Linked DNA regions of Thiosocius teredinicola. The protein of the gene in region 1 interacts with the protein of each later gene in a pairwise test. Links are inferred from orthologs where the notes say so. Each region holds a gene or a part of one and is shown on either strand. Other genes may lie near its edges. The genes, in order: accC, ribD and cysM.

Region 1 (6,733 bases):
AAGGCGTTCCGCGCCGATGCAAGCAGCACCGACGGCAGTCGACTTCGGGTGCAATGGGCAATCGCTGACGGCACCTACCTCTACCAGGACAAGGTCAAGGTGGTTCTGGAGGGCGACGGCGTCGCCCTGGGCGAGTTCGCCCTGCCGACACCCGATATCAAGAAAGACTCGATCAAACCGGACGGCACGATTGGCGATGTCGCCGTCTACCACAACCAGATCGACCTCGACATTCCGCTGGTGCGCACCAACACCGATGCCACCAGCATCAAAGTCACCGCCAGCTACCAGGGCTGTGCCGACCGCGGCATCTGCTACCCGCCGCAGAAGCAGGTCTTCGAGTTCGACCTACCGGCCGGCGAAGGCGCGACGACGGTCGCGGCCGCCGCGCCCGGCGATGCAGGCACGGACCAAACCGGCGAGAGTCAGCCGGCACCGCAGATCCAATCCGAACAGGACCAGATCGCCAGTCTGCTGGAAGGCGGCGACTTCCTGGTGATCGTCGCGACCTTCTTCGGCATCGGCGTGCTGTTGTCGCTGACGCCGTGCGTGTTCCCGATGATCCCGATCCTGTCCGGCATCATCGCCGGTCACGGCAAGAACATAACGACCCGCAAGGCGTTCACCCTGTCGCTGATCTACGTGCTGGCGATGGCGGTGACCTATACCATCGCCGGCATCCTGGTCGGCGTTTTCAGCGTCAATCTGTCGACCACGCTGCAGCAGCCTGCCTGGCTGATTGCATTCGCCCTGATCTTCGTCGCCCTCGCGCTGTCGATGTTCGGCTTCTACGAACTGCAGTTGCCGTCGAGTATCCAGAGCCGACTCACCGAGATCAGTAACCGCCAGAAAGGCGGCAGTTATACCGGCGTCGCGGTCATGGGCCTGTTGTCGGCGCTGATCGTCGGCCCGTGCCTCGCCCCGCCGTTGGCCGGTGCACTGATCTTCATCAGCCAGACCGGCGACGGCGTACTCGGCGGCACGGCCTTGTTCGCCATGGGTATCGGCATGGGCATACCGCTGCTGCTGATCGGCGCCTCGGCCGGCAAGCTGCTGCCACGCGCCGGCGCCTGGATGGATGCGGTCAAGGCGGTGTTCGGCGTGCTGATGCTGGGCGTCGCGCTGACGATGCTCGAACGCCTCGCGCCGACCTATATCTCAGAGATGATCATCCTCTTGGCCTGGGGCCTGCTGCTGATCGGCTCGGGCATCTACATGGGCGCGATCGAGCCGCTGCATGCCGAGGCTGGTGGTTGGCGCAAACTATGGAAAGGTGTGGGCCTGGCCGCGGTAATCTATGGCGCAACCTTCCTGATCGGCGCCGCACTGGGCAGCAAGGACACCGTGCAACCGCTGCGCGGCGTGTTCGCCGGCGGCGCGATAGCCGGTCAGGCCGAGCATGCCACCTTCAAACAGATCAAGAGCAACGCTGATCTCGACCGTGAACTGGCCGCGGCCAAGGCACAAGGCAAACCGGTCATGCTCGATTTCTACGCCGACTGGTGCACCTACTGCAAACAGATGGAACGCGAGACCTTCCCCGACGCGAAGGTACAGCAAGGCATGTCGCAGATGGTGTTGCTGCAGGCCGACGTGACTCGTCAGGATGACGCCGACAAGGCACTACAGGAACGCATCGGCATTCCTGCACCGCCGGCAATGATATTCTGGGGACCCGATGGCAATGAGCGTAGGCACTTGCGTCTGCTCGGATTCAAAGGCCCGCAGGGATTTGCCGAGCACGTGGCACAAGCGATATCACCGTGAAAATCAACAAGCTGTTCGTCCTCACTGTCGTCTGTACGCTGATCGGCGCCGGGGTCGGATTCGCCTGGCGAAGCTACGAGCAACAGAAGACGGCAGACGCCGCAAAACTGATCGAGAAAGAGGTGGTGGTCGTCGACTCGCTGCCCGATGCCAGCTACCCGGACCTGCACAACAGCAAACGCAGCCTGTCCGACTATGCCGGCAAACTCGTCGTCGTGAACTTCTGGGCGACCTGGTGCCTGCCGTGTCGCGAAGAGACGCCACTGTTCGTCGAGTTGCAGCAAGAGTTCGGCGAACAGGTGCAGTTCATCGGCATCGCGATCGACGAGGTCGAACCCACGCGCGAGTTCGCCAACGAATTCGGCGTCAACTACCCGATCCTGATCGGCGGCATCGAGGCCACCGTCCTGTCGCGCAGGCTCGGCAACCGCTCCGGCGGCCTGCCGTTCACCGTGGTCGCCGCGCCCGACGGCACGATTGTGATGCGTCACACCGGCGGCCTGAAGCGCGAAAACCTCGAACCCGTGCTGCTGCAACACCGCGGCCGCGGCTGATCGCGGATAAAGGGCGCACAAAGGAAGCCCAGCCCTAGACAAAACCCTCAACTTGGTCGACAATTGCGGGCAAATTACAGCCTTTTCGGCACAAATCCCTGCAAGAGCAACGCTTTGGTCACACAAACGCGCTTGAGGAATCGACGTTAACATGGCGCACATTCTTGTCCTGAACGGGCCAAACCTGAACCTGCTGGGTTCGCGCGAGCCTGCGGTTTATGGACAAGACACCCTCGCCGACATCGAAGCACGCCTCGTCGAGCTGGCGACTGGCCATCAGCTCAGCTTCTTTCAGAGCAACGCCGAATACGCAATTATCGACAGAATCCACGCTGCGGGCACCGAAGGGGTGAACTTCATCCTGATCAACCCCGCCGCCCTGACCCACACCAGCATCGCCCTGCGCGATGCCCTGCTGGGGGTCGCCATCCCGTTCATCGAAGTGCACCTGTCAAACGTATTCGCCCGCGAATCGTTTCGCCACCAGTCCTATCTGTCCGACGTCGCCGTCGGCGTGATCAGCGGACTGGGCGCACAGGGTTACGAACTTGCACTCGCCGCCGCCCTGAGCCGGCTGGCCGATTGAACGGTTCGAGAAACTCCGCGAATTGAGAAAACATCCTGATGGATATCCGTAAAGTCAAAAAACTGATCGAATTGCTCGAAGAGTCCGACGTCGCCGAAATCGAGATACACGAAGGCGAAGAGTCGGTACGCATCAGCCGCGCCAGCACCATCGCCCCGGCGATGATGGCGGCCACGCCCCAGGTTATGGCGGCAGCACCAGTAGCGGCAGAATCGGCAGCCGCCGCCAAGCCGGAGGCACCGGCCGAGCCACAGGGCCACGTGATCCGTTCGCCGATGGTCGGCACCTTCTACCGCGCACCCTCGCCAGGCGCCAAACCCTTCGTGACCGAAGGCCAGTCGGTCGCGCCGGGCGAAACGCTGTGCATCATCGAAGCGATGAAGATCCTGAATCAGATCGAATCGGACAAGGCCGGCAAAGTCATCGAGGTGCTCGTCGAAAACGGCCAGCCGGTGGAGTACAACGAACCACTCTTCGTGATTGGTTGATCGCATGTTTGAAAAAATCGTTATCGCCAACCGCGGCGAGATCGCGCTGCGCATTCTGCGCGCGTGTCGGGAACTGGGCGTGCGCACCGTCGCCGTTCACTCTGAAGCCGACCGAGATCTGAAACACGTACGCCTCGCCGACGAATCGGTGTGCATCGGTCCGGCCGCATCTGCAGCCAGCTACCTCAACGTGCCGGCCCTGATCAGCGCCGCCGAGGTGTGCGATGCCCAGGCCATTCACCCAGGCTATGGCTTCCTGTCGGAGAACGCCGATTTCGCTGAGCGGGTCGAGCAATCCGGCTTCGTGTTCATCGGCCCCAAACCCGAAACGATCCGCCTGATGGGTGACAAGATCACCGCGATCGAGGCCATGAAGGAAGCCGGCGTACCCACGGTACCCGGATCGGACGGGCCGCTCGACGACAACGACGAACGCACCCTGCACCTGGCGCGCGACATCGGCTATCCGGTGATCGTCAAAGCCGCCGGTGGCGGCGGCGGGCGCGGCATGCGGGTGGTGCATTCAGAGGCCTCGCTGCTCAGCGCGATCTCGCTGACCAAGGCCGAGGCGGGCGCTGCGTTCGGCAACGAAACGGTCTATATGGAGAAGTATCTGGAGAACCCGCGCCACGTGGAATTCCAGGTGTTGGCCGACATGCACGGCAACGCCATTCACCTGGGCGAGCGCGATTGTTCGATGCAGCGCCGTCACCAGAAGGTGGTCGAGGAGGCCCCGGGGCCGGGCATCAGCGATGAGCTGCGCCAGCGCATGGGCGGGCGTTGCGCCGAAGCCTGCCGCCAGATCGGTTACCGCGGCGCGGGCACCTTCGAGTTTCTGTATGAGAACGGTGAGTTCTACTTCATCGAAATGAACACCCGCGTGCAGGTCGAGCACCCGGTCACCGAGATGATCACCGGCGTCGACATCGTCAAGGAACAACTGCTGATCGCCAGCGGCGAGCCGCTGAGCTACACACAGGACGACATCAAGTTCCGCGGTCACGCCGTGGAATGCCGCATCAACGCGGAAGACCCGAAGAACTTCATGCCGAGCCCGGGCGACATCACCCAACTGCATATCCCCGGTGGACCCGGCGTGCGCGTCGACACGCACATCTACAACGGTTATCGCGTGCCGCCCTACTACGACTCGATGATCGGCAAGCTGATCACGCACGGCGAGACGCGCGATGTCGCCATCGCCCGGATGCGTACCGCTCTGTCTGAAATGGTTATCGACGGCATCAAGACGAACATCCCGTTGCAGGCTGAGATCATGGTCGACGAGAACTTCGCCGCGGGCGGCATGAACATCCACTACCTGGAAAAGAAGCTCGGCTTGTAAGGCAGGCGAGCGGTGCGGCGGGCGAACCGGGCGCGACGCACCACCCGGCCTGACTTTCCACGTAGAATGCCGCCATGACCTGGCTGCAAGCTCATCTGACTGTCGACAAATCACGCGCCCCCCTCATCGAACTGTTGTTCGAAAACCTAGGCGCCGTGGCCGTCACCCTGGGAGATGCCGGTGACGAACCCATGCTCGAACCCGCGCCGGGAGCAACGCCGCTGTGGCAGGCGACCCGGGTGACCGGGCTGTTCGAACACGACACCGATGCCGACAGCTTGCGCAGTGCGATCAACCAGGCATTGTCGGCAGACGTCAGCCGCCACCTCACGCTCGAACGTATCGACGACCGGGACTGGGAACGCGCCTGGCTCGACTTGTTCAAACCCATGCAATTCGGCGAACGCCTGTGGATCAGACCTACCGGTCACCAGGTGGAACAGCCCGACGCGGTCATTCTCGACCTCGATCCCGGCCTGGCGTTCGGTACCGGCACACACCCGACCACCGCGCTCTGCCTCGAATGGCTCGACGGCCATTCCGTAACCGGCAAATCGGTGATCGATTTCGGCTGCGGCTCAGGGATTCTGGCGATCGCCGCACTGAAGTTGGGCGCCGCTCACGCGGTGGCCATCGACCATGATCCGCAGGCATTGACGGCAACCTTGGACAACGCCAGGCGCAATGGTGTCGAGGACCGGCTCGAGGTGTTTCACAGTTCGGTGTTCGAACCGCGGCAAGCCAACCTGGTGCTGGCCAACATCCTCGCCAACGTGTTGATCGAACTCGCGCCACAGATCGAACCGCTGGTGGCAGCCGACGGCGACCTGGTGATGTCGGGTATCCTGCGCGAACAGGCCGACAGCGTCATGCAGGCTTACACAAAACGTTTACACTTCGGCCCCATCAAACACAAAGAAGACTGGGTGCTGCTACATGGCCGGTCGTCGTAGAGGCAATACGTGAAGACCTATTGTCCGAAATGCCAAACGCTGAACAACGTCAAAGCGAGCGATCTTCTCGAATCCGAAGGTCTTACGCGCTGTTCCGCCTGCGATACTTTGTTCGACGCACTCGACGGCGTCGGCGAACCTCCGTCCGACCGTGCGCCCGATTCGCATCCGGGAGAGCGCGCGCGCGACAAAGGCGCCACCGCACCACAAGAATCCTCGCCGCAACCGCAGGCACTCGATGGCGATTTGCCGGCGCTACAGGCGTCGCCCGAGGCCGCACTTGATGTCTTGGACACCCTGTACGAGAAGAAATCGAGGTTCGGCGCCCTGTACGTGACATTGGCCGTGATATTGGTCGCCGCGTTGGCCATGCAGCTTGCCTGGCAGAACCGCGAGCTGCTGCTTCGCCAATTTCCGCTGCTCGAACCGGTTTGCGAATTTATCGAATGCAGACCCAGTCTGGTTCACGCGCCAAACAAGTTCATCATCGTTTATCGCGACATCCAGCCCACGGAGAACGTTGCCAGTTCATTAACGCTGAATGCACGCATCCGTAACGATGCAGACACCGCTCAACCGTTGCCGGACATTCAATTGTCGTTGATGAACACCAACGGGTTGGTGTTGGTTAGACGTCGTCTGACGCCACGCGAATATCTTTACCCACCACCGCCCAAAGATCGCGTTATCGATGCGGGCGAAGTAATCACTATCAGCCTGGATTTTGAAGATCCCGGGTACCAGGCAACCGGCTTTGCAATCGACTTTCTATAGCGTCGAATTGTCATACTTCTCTACTTGCGCACCTGTCATTTCGGCGTAACATAGCGTCCCCCTGTCGACCTCCTGCCGAACAAAAAAAACGGCGCGGATAACAACAGCGCAGCCAGACGGTACGCAGAGACCGCGAACGGCTTGCGAAGCGAGGCGACGCTGGAATTGTTGAGGCCATCAATCGACGTGCGAATCGGTCCACATCAACTTGACAACAATTTGATCGTGGCGCCCATGGCCGGTGTCACCGACCGTCCGTTTCGCGC
Region 2 (6,804 bases), 790 kb from region 1 along the record:
CACGTCCACACCCCTGTGATCTGGACGAATGCACAGCGACTCGGGCTGGCACAGACCGACCCCACGGCCGGCTACGGCACACCCGCGATGGCAGCCGAAGTCGACCGCCTGGTGCGCGCCGATGGCGCACCCGCCAAGGGCATCTTCTCGATGGGCGGACACGAAGACGGCATCGTGGCCTACGGCAAAGACCTCGACGAGGCCGGCGAACTACTGCTCGCCACCTACCAACGCGTTGCTTGAAACGCGGCGTGCGGCGTCGATAACGGCAAGAGACGAGCCGTTACATAGCCGCGAAACCGCTGCCCGGCTGCATGCAGCCCATGAGACAATAAGACTTGCCTGGCAACGGCGTGCAATACCGATCGTGCCAGCGCAATGATCACCCCAGGTAGACACCGGAACGGCTGTGAACACATCCGACAAGAAAACAATTTCGCTGGTCCTCGGCAGCGGCGGCGCGCGCGGCCTGGCGCACATCGGCGTTATCCGGGCGCTGGAGCGCAACGGCTGGAAGATTGGTGCCATTGCCGGCAGCTCGATCGGCGCACTCATCGGCGGCTTCTATGCCGCCGGCAAGCTCGATGAGTATGCCGAATGGGTCGAAGAACTGACCGAATTCAACGTGCTGCGCTATCTCGACATCGCCTGGCGCGGCGCCGGTATGCTCAAGGGCCAGATGATCATGGAGACGCTGCAGGATTTCGTCGGCCGTCACAAGATCGAAGACCTGCCGACCCCGCTGACGATCGTTGCGACCGACGTACTCGCACGCAAAGAGGTCTGGTTGACCAAGGGCGACCTGTTCGACGCCATCCGCGCGTCGATTGCCGTTCCCACGGTTATGACACCACACATGATCAACGGCCGCCCCCTGCTCGATGGCGGCATCCTGAATCCGGTGCCGATCGCCCCAACGCTGCAGGATCCGACCGACGCGGTGATCGCGGTGAGCCTGTCCGGCGTACCGAAGCACATGGGCGGCAGCAACCGGCTGCAAAGACGGGAAATGAAAACGCCGCAGAAACCCGCCAGGGAGAAACACCGCTACCAGAAGAAGATCGAGGAGTTCATCGACCAGTTGCAGGAACGCCTCGGTTTCGACAACGACGAGACAGAGCAAGGGCCGAACCTGTCGATCACCGATACGGCGCTGTTATCGCTCGACGCCATGCAGGCCAGCATCGCGCGCTGCATGCTCGCCGCCTACCCGCCGGACCTGTTGATCGAGATCCCGATCGACACCTGTGGGGCACACGAGTTCTACCGTGCCGCAGAGGTGATCGCGGCCGGTGAATACTGGGCCCAGGTCGCGCTCGATCGCTTCTCGGCCGACAACGGCCAACTTCCGAATCACGATTAGACGGGCTGGCAGGCTGCGCGTCAGCCCTTAAGAAAGCCCGTTCGCGCCAGCAGGTCCATGTCGATCGATCCAGCACCTGGTTCGGCCGCCTTGTCGCCGAGCAACAGGCGTTCGAGATAGCGTGCCACCAGGTCCACCTCGAGATTGACCTTACTGCCGACGCCATAGCCACCCATGATGGTTTCCTGCAGGGTGTGCGGCACGATATTCAGTTCGAAACGGCAACCGTCGACGGCGTTGACAGTCAGGCTGGTGCCGTCGACCGTGATCGAACCCTTGTGTGCGATGTAGCGCGCCAACTCCGTCGGCGCCTCGATCGAAAACCGCACCGAACGCGCATCGTCGTGGCGCTCGACGACCTTGCCCAGACCGTCGACATGCCCGCTAACCAAATGACCACCGAGGCGCGTCGCCAGGGTCAACGCCTTTTCCAGATTGACCTTGCTGCCTGAGCCGAGCTGGCCGAGGCTGGTCAATGACAATGTTTCGCGCGACACGTCGGCCACGAAACCGTCGCCGGGCAGATCGACCGCCGTCAGGCACACGCCATTGACCGCGATGCTGTCGCCCAGCTCGACATCCGACAGATCCAGCTTGCCGGTCAGAACGCGCAGACGCACGTCGCCGCCGCGCTGCTGCAGATCGGCGACCTCGCCAATGGCCTGGATGATTCCCGTGAACATAGACTGCCTCCGGCGTTACTGCTCGAGATAAAAGAATGTTACGCGTTCGACGCGGCGCAGACGATCTCGATCAATCGCGCGCCAGTGGGCGCAGTGTCAGACGCAGGTCGGCACCGACCCGGCGCACATCGGCAAACTCAAGCGCCACCCGTTGCGCCATGCGTTCGATACCCGGCAGGTGCACCAGGCCACGCGCGGCATCCCCCATCAGGTGCGGCGCCATGTACACGATCAACTCGTCCACGATGCCTGCCGACAGGGCACTGCCGGCGAGCGTGGCGCCGCTCTCGATCAACAACTCGTTGATACCGCGCTGCGCCAGCGCCTTGAGCAACGCCGTCAGATCGATACGTCCGCCCAGTTGCGGCAGACGCAACACGTCGGCACCGGCGGCACGCAGTTCGTCTTCGCTGTCTTGCGACGCGCCCTGACCGCAGACGATCAGTACGTCGCCCGCCAGTTGCAGCAGGCGGGCACGCGGCAAGGTGCGCAGCCGGGTATCGAGCACGACGCGCAGCGGCTGACGCAGATAGGCTTCAGACTCGACGCCCGGCAGATCAGCCACCGGCAGGCGAACGTTCATCGACGGATCGTCTGCCATGACGGTCAATACGCCGGTCAGCACCGCGCTGCTGCGCGCGCGCAGCAATTGCACATCGCGACGCGCATCCTCGCCGGTGATCCATTTGCTCTCGCCGCTGGCCATCGCGGTGCGCCCGTCGAGGCTCATCGCCAACTTGCAGCGCACCAGCGGCACGCCGCTTGTCATGCGCTTGACGAAACCGGGGTTGAGCGCCATGGCATCCGCTTTGAGCAGGCCCACATCTACCGAGATGCCGGCATCGCGCAGGCGTTGCAGACCGTCACCGGCGACTTGGGGATTGGGGTCGGTCATGGCCGCGACAACGCGCGCCACGCCCGCTTCGATCAGGCCATCGGCACACGGCGGTGTGCGACCGTGGTGTGAGCACGGTTCGAGCGTGACATAGGCCGTGGCGCCGCGTGCGGCATCGCCGGCGGCAGCCAGCGCGATGCGTTCGGCATGCGGCTCACCGGTCTTGCGGTGCCAGCCCTCGCCGACCACCCGCCCGTCTCTCACCAGCACGCAGCCGACGCGCGGATTGGGATCGGTGGTGTACAGGCCGCGTTCGGCCAGGCGCAGTGCGCGCGCCATGTAACGATGATCGTCGTCGTTAAATACGGCGGTCATTTTTCCGGATCGAGCAGGTCGAGCTGGTGACGCCGCGCCTCGGGCGACAGCTGCTTCTCCAGCTTCTCGATCTCTTCGCGAAACGCGTTGACGTCTTCGAACTGGCGGTAGACCGAGGCAAAGCGCACGAAGGCGACCTGGTCCAAGCCCTTGAGCTCATCCATGACCAGCTCGCCGATCTTGCGCGAAGACACCTCGGCCTCACCGCCGGCCATCAGTTTACGCATGATGTGATTGATGGCGGCATCGGTGGCCTCGGTCGAAACGGGACGCTTTTCGAGTGCGCGTTCGATGCCGGCGCGCAGCTTGCGCCCATCGAAGATAACCCGCCGCCCGTCGCTCTTGACCACCCGCGGCAGGTTCAACTCGGCGCCTTCGTAGGTCGTGAAGCGTTCCTTGCAAACGGTGCATTCACGGCGACGCCGCACCTGGTCGCCGTCGCCGTGCAGGCGCGAGTCGACGACCTTGGTGTCCTGGGCGCCGCAGAAGGGGCAACGCATCGTTCAGTTCCCGACCTGTCTCGTCATCCGGTCGCAGCTTGTGCCGCTGAGGCTCAGCGATAGACCGGGTAGTTGCTGCAGATGGTCAACACCTTGTCTTTGACCTTGGCGATGACCTCATCACTGCCGCGCGCGTCGATCACATCGCACATCCAGCCCGCCAGGTCGCGGCACTCGTTTTCGCCGAAGCCACGCGTGGTGACGGCCGGCGTGCCGACACGGATACCCGACGTGACGAACGGCGATTGCGGATCGTTGGGCACGGCGTTTTTGTTGACCGTGATGTTGGCCGCGCCCAGCCAGGCGTCGACGTCTTTACCGGTCAGGCCGGCCTCGATGAAGCTGACCAGGAACAGGTGATCGTCGGTACCCTTGGATACGACATCGTAGCCGCGATCCATGAACACCTGCGCCATGACCTGCGCGTTCTTGACGACCTGCTTCTGATATTCGACGAACGCCGGCTCCATCGCCTCTTTGAACGCTACCGCCTTGGCCGCGATGGCATGCATCAGCGGGCCGCCCTGCCCACCGGGGAAGACCGCCGAGTTGAGCTTCTTCTCGACCTCTTCATTGGCTTTGGCCAGGATCAGGCCGGCACGCGGGCCGCGCAGGGTCTTGTGCGTCGTCGTCGTGGTGACGTCGGCGATTTGAACCGGGCTCGGGTAGATGCCGGCAGCGACCAGACCGGCGATGTGTGCCATGTCGACGAACAGGTAGGCTCCGACCTCGTCGGCGATGGCGCGGAAGCGCTGCCAATCGACGATGCGCGAGTAGGCCGAGAAACCGGCGATGATCATCTTCGGCTTGTGCTCACGCGCGAGTCGCTCGACCTCGTCGTAATCGATCTCGCCGGTCTCCGGATTCAGGCCATACTGCACGGCGTTATAGATCTTGCCGGAAAAGTTCGGCTTGGCGCCATGCGTCAGGTGGCCGCCATGCGCCAGGCTCATACCGAGGATGGTGTCGCCCGGCTGACACAGCGCCATGAACACCGCCGAGTTGGCCTGCGAGCCGGAGTGCGGCTGCACGTTGGCATAGTCGGCGCCAAACAGCTTCTTGGCACGATCGATAGCGAGTTGCTCGGCCTTATCGACGTATTCACAGCCGCCGTAATAACGCTTGGCCGGATAACCTTCGGCGTACTTGTTGGTCAGCACCGAACCCTGGGCCTCCATCACGCGCGGGCTGGTGTAGTTCTCGGAGGCGATCAGTTCGATGTGTTCTTCCTGCCGACGCTCCTCGGCTTTGATGGCTGCAAAAAGCTCGTCATCGTAGCCTTCAATCTTCATGTCTTTGCTGAACATCGACCACCTCGTCTCGCGTGTATTCAAAATGCAAACGGCCCCTGTACGGGGCCGCTCGGCCGGAGCAGCCAAAAGGCCCCGGGGAAACGGAAAGTCTGATGGAGAACAGGGATACCGTCAACCCGGCCGGAATGGGGTGTCGGCGGCCCCGAAAACGAAAAAAGCGGCGCCTGACGGCCGCCGCTTGTCTCGCGATGTATGGGGTGGACGATGGGGCTCGAACCCACGACCACTGGTGCCACAAACCAGGGCTCTACCAACTGAGCTACGCCCACCATTGAACCGGTTTTGCTCGATGCGTGCATCGAACCAGGCCCGTTCAGCCTGTTTTTGCGATCACCCCGCGGGATGAATGGCGCCCCGAGGAGGATTCGAACCCCCGACCTACGGATTAGAAGTCCGTTGCTCTATCCAACTGAGCTATCGGGGCCGTATTCAGGAATGTACCCGAAAATTGGTCCGTGCTGTCAGCCGGGCATTGCACATGGCCCGCTGGCACCACTTAAATCTGGTCGGGGTAGAGAGATTGCAAAATGCTGTCCTGCATTTTGCCCTGCGGGCCGGCCTGCGGCCGTCAAAAACGACGTCCTGTCGTTTTTTCTACGAAATACTTCCTGCATTTCGCCCTATGGGCCGGCCTGCGGCCGTTAAAAACGACGTCCTGTCGTTTTTTATCAAACTCCCTTCGGGAGTTCTCATCTCTCTCGCCCTACCGTGCTGCCAGCCGGGCATTGCACATGGCCCGCCAGCAACACTCAAATCTGGTCGGGGTAGAGAGATTCGAACTCCCGACATCCTGCTCCCAAAGCAGGCGCGCTACCAGACTGCGCTATACCCCGAATAGGTCTTCGCCAATTTGCGAAGGCGCCATATGATACGGGCGGCCCACAATGGCGTCAATCGAGGCGAGGCACTCTGGTATCATGCCGGTTTGCCCCTCGAATTGCCGGACAGCACAGCAGGAAACCCGATGAGCGCACAGATTCTCGACGGCAAGGCCATCGCCGCCGACCTCCGCGAAAAGATCAAGCACCGCGTCGCCGAGCGGCTCGCCTCCGGGCAGAGCGCTCCGGGTCTTGTGGTGGTGCTGGTCGGCGAAAACCCGGCATCCCAGGTCTATGTGCGCAACAAACAGAAGGCCTGCGAACAAGTCGGCTTCCATTCCGAACTGATCGAACTCCCCAAGGAGACCAGCCAGGACGAACTCCTCCGACTGATCGACGAGCTGAACGGCCGCAACGAGGTCGACGGCATCCTGGTGCAGCTTCCGCTGCCTGAGCAGATCGACGAAGATGCGGTGACCGAGCGCATCCTGCCGACCAAGGACGTCGATGGGTTTCATCCGTACAACATCGGCCGCCTGGTGCTGCGCCAGCCGATCCTGCGCCCGTGCACGCCGAGAGGCGTGATGACGATGCTCGAACGCACCGGTATCGATCTGGTGGGTAAGGACGCGGTCATCATCGGGCAATCCAATATTGTCGGCCGACCGATGTTTCTCGAGCTGTTGATGGCACGTTGCACCGTCACCGTGTGCCACAGCAAGACCAAGGATCTGGCCGGCAAGGTCGGCGCGGCGGATATCGTCGTCGCCGCCGTCGGTGTTCCGAAGTTCGTCAAAGCGGATTGGGTAAAACCGGGCGCGATTGTGATCGATGTCGGCATCAACCGGCTGGATGACGGCACGCTGTGCGGCGACGTCGACACCGGCCCGGTCAGCGAGGTCGCCTCGTGGATCACA
Region 3 (6,708 bases), 1.8 Mb from region 1 along the record:
ACATCCGCGAGTTGGCTTTGCAGGACGTGCGCAATCCGCACCCGCAGGGCGTCGGTCGATGTCTTGTAGGTCAGCTTGAGTGGATGGGCCGTGTCATAGCCGGCGCGCTTTAACAGCTCGCGCGCCTTCTCCGGATCGAAGGCATAGGCTTGCAGCTCGCCTCCAGCTGCCCAATGCGTCGGGTTCAACACCGATTCTGCCAGCTCAGCCCGACCACCAAACATGTAACGCACGATCGAAGCACGGTCGATCGCATGGGCAATCGCGGCACGCACATCGTGATTGGCCAGCGCCGGATCACGCAGGTTGAAACCGATATAGGCAAACGTGATGCCCCGGGTTTCCTGCAATGCAAGCCCGGGTTTCTCGCCAAGCACGTCCAGGAGCTCGTGCGGCATATCGTTTTGCAGCAGGTCGGCCTCGCCACGCATCAGTTTGAGCGCGCGCATCGTGGCGTCGGCCACCGGCTCGAACGCGACCACCTGCTGATCTTCGCGTCGTTCGACAAGCAACCCGCCGTCATCGCGCCAGCGCTTGAATCTGAAGCTGCCGCTACCGACCGGGTCGCGCGCGAGATTGCGCTGGCCGATCACCTCAGCCGGAATGATGCCGATGGTCAGGCGGGACGGAAACAATGGGGCCTCGCGGGTCAGCACGAAATCCAGCGTGCTGTCATCGATCACGTCGATACGATCGATGTGCGACAACGTGCTTGCATGCGGCGAACCGGTCGACGGATCGAGCACGCTGCGATAGGTCGCGGCGACATCGGTCGCATCAGGCTGCGCGCCATCCCAGAACGTCGCCCTGTCCGGGCGGAGGCGCAGGCGGTAATGTGTCGGTGAGCGTCGTTCCCATTCCGCCATAGCGGGTTGCGGCTGCCCGTGGTCATCGAGCGTGACCAGCCGGTCGTACAAAAGCTCATTGACCCGCTCGGAGGCGGCATCGCTGGCGATGCGCGGGTCGAGCACACTTGGCGCGGTGGCCACGGCGAAGCGAATGACGGCATCATCGGCGCTGCGACAACCACCCAGCACGAAGACCAGGCAGATCAGCGCCCATCTCACCATGTCCGTCTCACCATGTGGTGTACGGACGCGCGCTGAGGCTGCTGTTGAAATAGCGTTGATCGGTCGACACTTCCTCGCCGAGCCAGTCCGGCCGCTCGAAGGCTTCATCCGCATCGTCGAGTTCGATTTCGGCGACGATCAGGCCCGCATTCTCACCGTGAAACTCGTCGATCTCCCACAGGTGCCGGCCTATGGACACATGGTGCCGTGTCTTGTCGATCAAAGGTCGCAAGGCAACCCGGTCAAGGATCTCCTGCGCGTCGTCGAGTGGAATCTCGTATTCGTATTCCAGGCGGTGGATGCCGTCGACCGTTTGTTTGATGTTGAGTTCGGCCTTGTCGCCTTTGATCCGTACGCGGATCGCAGACTGTTCGCCGCGCGCGAGGTAACCCTGGATCAAGCGTGTACTTTCGCCGACCTGTGCGCGCCACGCATCCGATTTGATCAGGAACTTGCGTTCAATCTCCTGTCCCACAGTTACCCCTTCTCAAACAAGGCGATCGATTCGACGTGCGCCGTGTGCGGAAACATATCCATGACACCGGCACTGACGAGACGGTAACCATACTTGCCCACCAACTCACCCGCATCGCGCGCCAAGGTGCCCGGATAACAGGACACGTACACAATGCGCTGCACGCCCATAACCGAGAGATACGGTAGCACCTGCAGTGCACCGCTGCGCGGCGGATCCAGCAGCACCTTGTTGAAACGCTGTTTCATCCACGGTTCGGCCTGCAGTTCGCCGTATAGGTCTGCCGTGTAGAAGGTGGCGTTGTGCAATCCATTACGTTCGGCGTTGGCCCGCGCGCGCTCCACCAAACCCGCATCGCCTTCGACGCCGACCACCGCGTTCGCGCTACGCGCGATCGGCAGCGTGAAATTGCCGATACCGCAGAATAAGTCCAGCACCTGGTCATCCGGCTGCGGATCCAGTAGATCCAAGGCGCGCGCCACCATCTTGCGGTTGATCTCGGTATTGACCTGGGTGAAGTCGCCGGGAAGGAATGACAGCGTGACATCGTAATCGGGCAAGGCGTAACGCAGGTCGACCTCAGCCGACAGCGGCACCACTGAATCCGGCCCACCCGGCTGCAGATAGAACACCACGTCGTTGGTCTGCTGAAAGCGGTTCAACGCCTGCTCGTCTTCGCCGCTGAGCGGTTCCAGAAGCCGCAGGATCAACACGCAACGATCGTCATCCATGGCCATTTCAATCTGCGGCACACGGTTGTTGATACTCAGTGATTCGATCAGTGCACTCAGCGCCGGCAGCAGCGTGCCGACGCGCGGATGCAACACCTCGCAGCGCGCCAGATCGGCAACATAGCTGGAGCCTCGCTCGCGAAAGCCGACCAGCACTTTTTCCTTGCGCGTGACGTTCTTGACGCCGAGCCGCGCCTTGCGCCGATACCCCCATGGCTCGTCGTTGACCAGTGGCGGCAGAATGCTGTCGGGCGCGACGCGGCCGATCTGTCGAAAGTTATCCAGCAATACACCTTGTTTGGCTGACACCTGGGCCGCCGAATCAAGATGCTGCAGACTGCATCCACCGCACACGCCGTAGTGTGCACAGCGCGGCTCGACCCGATCCGGCGATGCGCTGATGACCGAGACGACCTGGCCTTCGTCATGGTTGCGCCGCCGCTGCAGATAACGGAACTTGACCTGCTCTCCGGGCAGTGCGCCGTGGATGAACGTGGCCTTGCCGTCGACCCTGGCTACCCCGCGGCCGTCGTGACCCACGCTATCGATGACTGCATCGAACTCGCCTTCCGGCGGCCGTGCTCGTCTGCGCCTTCCACCCATTCAGGCCTCGCCCCAGGCAGCCAGAAACTCCGCCATATGTGTCTGCTCGCTCTTTGCCAGGGCGTCGCGCAACTTGACGATCACCCGGGCGCTGTCGTGCCGACTCATATCACCGGTTACCGTGAACAGCCGCAATGCCAGCAGATAGGTGTTGAGCGCGACGATGTCGCTGTGGGCCTGTACGTTGTCGTAGTTACCCTTCATCCAGCCGGCAATCACGCTGTCTTCATCATGGCTGAGCAGACCCGGAAAACCGAGCTTGCGCGACGTCTCATCGAGCGCCGGCAGATCAGTGGTGGTCGGCGACAACCAGCGCTGGATATCGAGATGAATGTCGGTGCCTTCGCGCAATGCCTGCCAGTAGGCGGGAAAGCTGAGCGTATGTTTGAGCGTGCGGAAATGGATCAACGGAATGGTGAGCCTGCTGCCGTCCCACGAAACCACCCGACCGTCGCGCAGCGTTGCCTTGTAGAACGCCTGCAGCATGTCCTCTTCGCTGTTCTGCCCGGCGTGCATCGATGTCAGATGCACGTTGTCGACCGAGTGCTGGATCAGGGTCATGCCGGCGATCGCGCGTTGATCCCAGCGCAGGTCCTCGTTCGAACCCGTCTGTTGCTTGCGGCGGTGAAACAGGACCTTGGATACCGACTTGTCGTCGAGGTCGTGCAGATTGAAAAGATCGCGCGTGGTTGCGGTATCCGGAACCGACGAGATGGCGAGCACCGAGAAACGCATGACTATTCCGAGGGAAAGATGCCGGTCGACAGATAGCGGTCACCCCGATCACAGACGATCGCGACGATCACCGCGTTCTCGACCTCTTCCGACAGACGCAGCGCGGCAGCCACGGCACCGCCGGACGATACGCCGCAAAAGATACCCTCTTCGGCCGCAAGTCGCCGCGTGGTCTCCTCGGCCTCTGGCTGGGATACGTCCATCTCGCGATCAACCAGCGAGGCATCAAAGATATCGGGGATGTATTCCACCGGCCAGCGACGGATACCCGGAATCGAGGCCCCTTCGGCCGGCTGCACACCGATAATCTGCGGACGTGGCGTCTGTTCCCGAAGGTAACGCGCGGTGCCGGTAATGGTCCCGGTGGTGCCCATGGCGCTGACGAAATGGGTCACCGTCCCGCCGGTATCCCGCCAGATCTCCGGACCGGTGGTTTCGTAGTGCGCCAGCGGATTGTCCGGATTGGCGAACTGGTTCAGCACCTTGCCTTTTCCCTCGCGTTCCATCTGCAGCGCGAGGTCGCGCGCCCCTTCCATGCCTTGCTCACGCGTCACCAGGATCAGCTCGGCGCCGTAAGCGCGCATCGAGGCCCGCCTTTCCACGCTGAGATTCTCCGGCATGATAAGGATCATGCGATAGCCGCGAATCGCGCAGACCATTGCCAGCGCGATGCCGGTGTTACCGCTGGTCGCCTCGATCAGCGTGTCACCCGGTTTGATGTCGCCACGTTCCTCGGCGTGCTTGATCATCGACAGGGCCGGACGATCTTTGACCGATCCCGCCGGGTTGTCGCCTTCCAATTTGACCAGCAAGGTATTGCTGGTATCGCCGGGTAGCCGTTGCAACCGCACCAGGGGCGTATTGCCGACACAGGATTCAATCGTGGGGTACTTCATCGGCTCAGTTTAAACAATCGATTACGCCAAAACGAGGTAGTATCTGCCAAACTTGTGCGTTTGAGGCCAGATTCGATTCGCCGGGGCTCCGATTTGCTGAAAATTCCAAAAGTCTTCCGCTCGGACAGCATCTATTATCGCACCTATTTCATTACCCTGGCGCCGTCGCTGGCCGCGCTGGGCGGTTTCGGCGTCTATGCCTGGCTCGGCGCCGACCAGCCCAATCTCGCGGTCGCCGGCCTGTTGGTCGTCCTCGGCGGACTCGCCGTCAGCCTGATCGTTGCCGCCGATCGCCTGCGCCACATGCTGCGCCCGATCGCGGTCGTCATCCGCGCCATGCAGCGGGTACGTGCAGGCGAACTCAACGTACAGATCCCCAACGCTGCCCGCGGTGAGATGGGTGAACTCGAGGCAGGCTTCAACGCCATGGCCCAGGAGATCGCCGCCGGCCAGGAACTGCTCCAGGAACGCATCGAGCAGGCCACGCGCGAGGCCCAGGAGAGCATGGAGGTGATCGAGATCCGCAACGCCGAGCTCGATCTGGCGCGCCGCCGGGCGATCGAGGCAAGCCGTGCCAAATCCGAGTTCCTGGCCAATATGAGTCACGAGATCCGCACGCCGATGAACGGCATCATCGGCTTCACCCGCCTGCTGGCCAAGACGGAGATGAACGACAAGCAGCGCGATTTCGTGCTGACCATTCAGAAATCCGCCAGCTCGTTGCTGCGTATCGTCGACGATATCCTGGATTTCTCCCAGCTCGAGTCGGGCAAACTTGTGCTCAGCCACGAGCCGTTCAGTCTGCGCGAATGCGTCGAGAGCGCCGTGACCCTGTGGGCGCCGCAGGCGCATGCCAAGCACCTGGAACTGGTGTCCATGGTTTACAACGATGTGCCCGACCACCTGGTCGGCGATGAGACCCGCATCATCCAGATCATCAACAACCTGGTCAGCAATGCCGTCAAGTACACCGACCGTGGCGAGATCGTCGTGCGGGTGATGCTCGACGAGGAGGAGGCGCACAAGATCGGGGTCACGTTCGCTGTCAGCGACACCGGCATCGGCATACCCCTCGGCGAGCAGCAACGCCTGTTTCTGGCGTTCGACCAGGGTAGCTCGACTACCAACCGGCTGTTCGGCGGCACCGGGCTGGGGCTGAGCATCTGTCATTCGCTGGCCGAAGCGATGGACGGCCATGTCAACGTCACCAGCCGACTCGGTGAGGGCTCAGTGTTTCGGGTAACCATCAAGCTCGACCTCGACCCTGATGCACCACCGGTTCGTCACTCGCCGCCCCTGAACCGTCGCGGTCTGTTGATCGAAAAACACGATCTGTCGCGCATCGCTTTGCGCAACTCGCTCAACGACATGGGACTTGCAGTCGACGACTACCCGCAATATTCGGTAATACCCACCCTCGAGCTCGATCGCTACGCCCTGGTCGCACTCGGCTGCAACGATGACGAAGACAATATCCGCGAGTGCCTCGAGCAGATTCGAGGGCTGAGCGGCGAGCAGGCGTTGCCGGTCATCGCCCTGGTATCGAGTTCGGATGAAGAGGTGCTGAACCGGTTCGTTGCCGCGGGCGCCCGCTTCTGTTTGAGTAAGCCACCGCAACTGCATCACTTGCAGGAGAGCCTCCGCGGTTGTCTGCGGGCCGGCAAAGTGGCGCCGCAGAATGTATCCGCAAATCACACCCAACCATCGGACAACGCGCCCGTCGACCACCAGCATGTGCTGCAGGGAAAGCTGTGCCTGGCCGCCGATGACCACCCGATCAACCTGCAACTGATCGTTCACCTGCTGACCGATATGGGTGCCGAAGTACTCAAGGCGACCGACGGCGACGAAGCGGTGGAACTGGCCCGGCAACATCCGATCGATATGGCATTTCTCGACGTTCACATGCCGCGCATGAACGGTCTGGAGGCGGCACGCCGCATCCAATCGCTCTACCCGGGCAAACCGGTACCGATCATCGCGCTCACCGCGGATGTCGCGGAACGCAATCAGCGCGAGATCGCGCGCGCCGGCATCCAGCGTTTTCTGATCAAGCCGGTCAGCGATGAAGACCTGCGCAAGACCGTTGTCGAATTGGTCGACGGCAGCAGCGGACAGGCCGGCTTCATCAATGCCAGCGCGCAGACCCTGCCCGAGAACGATTGGCCGGTGCGCGACCAAGCGCAGGCGCTGCGGAT

The links.
Region 2: the proteins of accC (region 1) and ribD interact in binary tests that used the Escherichia coli proteins (3 or more experiments, as listed by UniProt). The link is inferred for Thiosocius teredinicola from one-to-one orthologs.
Region 3: the proteins of accC (region 1) and cysM interact in binary tests that used the Escherichia coli proteins (3 or more experiments, as listed by UniProt). The link is inferred for Thiosocius teredinicola from one-to-one orthologs.

Annotation. Positions count from the first base shown.
Region 1 is NZ_CP019936.1:389,471-396,203, reverse strand. The notes cover bases 2,650-5,569. They hold accC (acetyl-CoA carboxylase biotin carboxylase subunit), read left to right. Parts: upstream 2,650-3,399; coding sequence 3,400-4,740; downstream 4,741-5,569. Other genes in these bases: prmA (50S ribosomal protein L11 methyltransferase), read left to right, coding at 4,815-5,569; accB (acetyl-CoA carboxylase biotin carboxyl carrier protein), read left to right, coding at 2,946-3,395; aroQ (type II 3-dehydroquinate dehydratase), read left to right, coding at 2,650-2,907. In the rest of the region: protein-disulfide reductase DsbD, read left to right, coding at 1-1,767; B1781_RS01850 (TlpA family protein disulfide reductase), read left to right, coding at 1,764-2,321; more of aroQ, read left to right, coding at 2,473-2,649; more of prmA, read left to right, coding at 5,570-5,693; B1781_RS01825 (zinc-ribbon and DUF3426 domain-containing protein), read left to right, coding at 5,703-6,467; tRNA dihydrouridine synthase DusB, read left to right, coding at 6,654-6,733. UniProt on the Escherichia coli protein: This protein is a component of the acetyl coenzyme A carboxylase complex; first, biotin carboxylase catalyzes the carboxylation of the carrier protein and then the transcarboxylase transfers the carboxyl group to form malonyl-CoA.
Region 2 is NZ_CP019936.1:1,180,047-1,186,850, reverse strand. The notes cover bases 1,187-4,177. They hold ribD (bifunctional diaminohydroxyphosphoribosylaminopyrimidine deaminase/5-amino-6-(5-phosphoribosylamino)uracil reductase RibD), read right to left. Parts: upstream 3,257-4,177; coding sequence 2,117-3,256; downstream 1,187-2,116. Other genes in these bases: glyA (serine hydroxymethyltransferase), read right to left, coding at 3,810-4,177; nrdR (transcriptional regulator NrdR), read right to left, coding at 3,253-3,756; B1781_RS05790 (riboflavin synthase), read right to left, coding at 1,384-2,046; B1781_RS05795 (patatin-like phospholipase family protein), read left to right, coding at 1,187-1,363. In the rest of the region: B1781_RS05800 (class II aldolase/adducin family protein), read left to right, coding at 1-243; more of B1781_RS05795, read left to right, coding at 410-1,186; more of glyA, read right to left, coding at 4,178-5,063; bifunctional methylenetetrahydrofolate dehydrogenase/methenyltetrahydrofolate cyclohydrolase FolD, read left to right, coding at 6,034-6,804. UniProt on the Escherichia coli protein: Converts 2,5-diamino-6-(ribosylamino)-4(3h)-pyrimidinone 5'-phosphate into 5-amino-6-(ribosylamino)-2,4(1h,3h)-pyrimidinedione 5'-phosphate.
Region 3 is NZ_CP019936.1:2,222,726-2,229,433, reverse strand. Bases 2,564-5,458 are described here. They hold cysM (cysteine synthase CysM), read right to left. Parts: upstream 4,511-5,458; coding sequence 3,617-4,510; downstream 2,564-3,616. Other genes in these bases: B1781_RS10715 (response regulator), read left to right, coding at 4,604-5,458; B1781_RS10725 (hypothetical protein), read right to left, coding at 2,880-3,614; rlmD (23S rRNA (uracil(1939)-C(5))-methyltransferase RlmD), read right to left, coding at 2,564-2,879. Also shown: B1781_RS10740 (ABC transporter substrate-binding protein), read right to left, coding at 1-1,070; B1781_RS10735 (CYTH domain-containing protein), read right to left, coding at 1,078-1,545; more of rlmD, read right to left, coding at 1,548-2,563; more of B1781_RS10715, read left to right, coding at 5,459-6,708. UniProt on the Escherichia coli protein: Two cysteine synthase enzymes are found. Both catalyze the same reaction. Cysteine synthase B can also use thiosulfate in place of sulfide to give cysteine thiosulfonate as a product.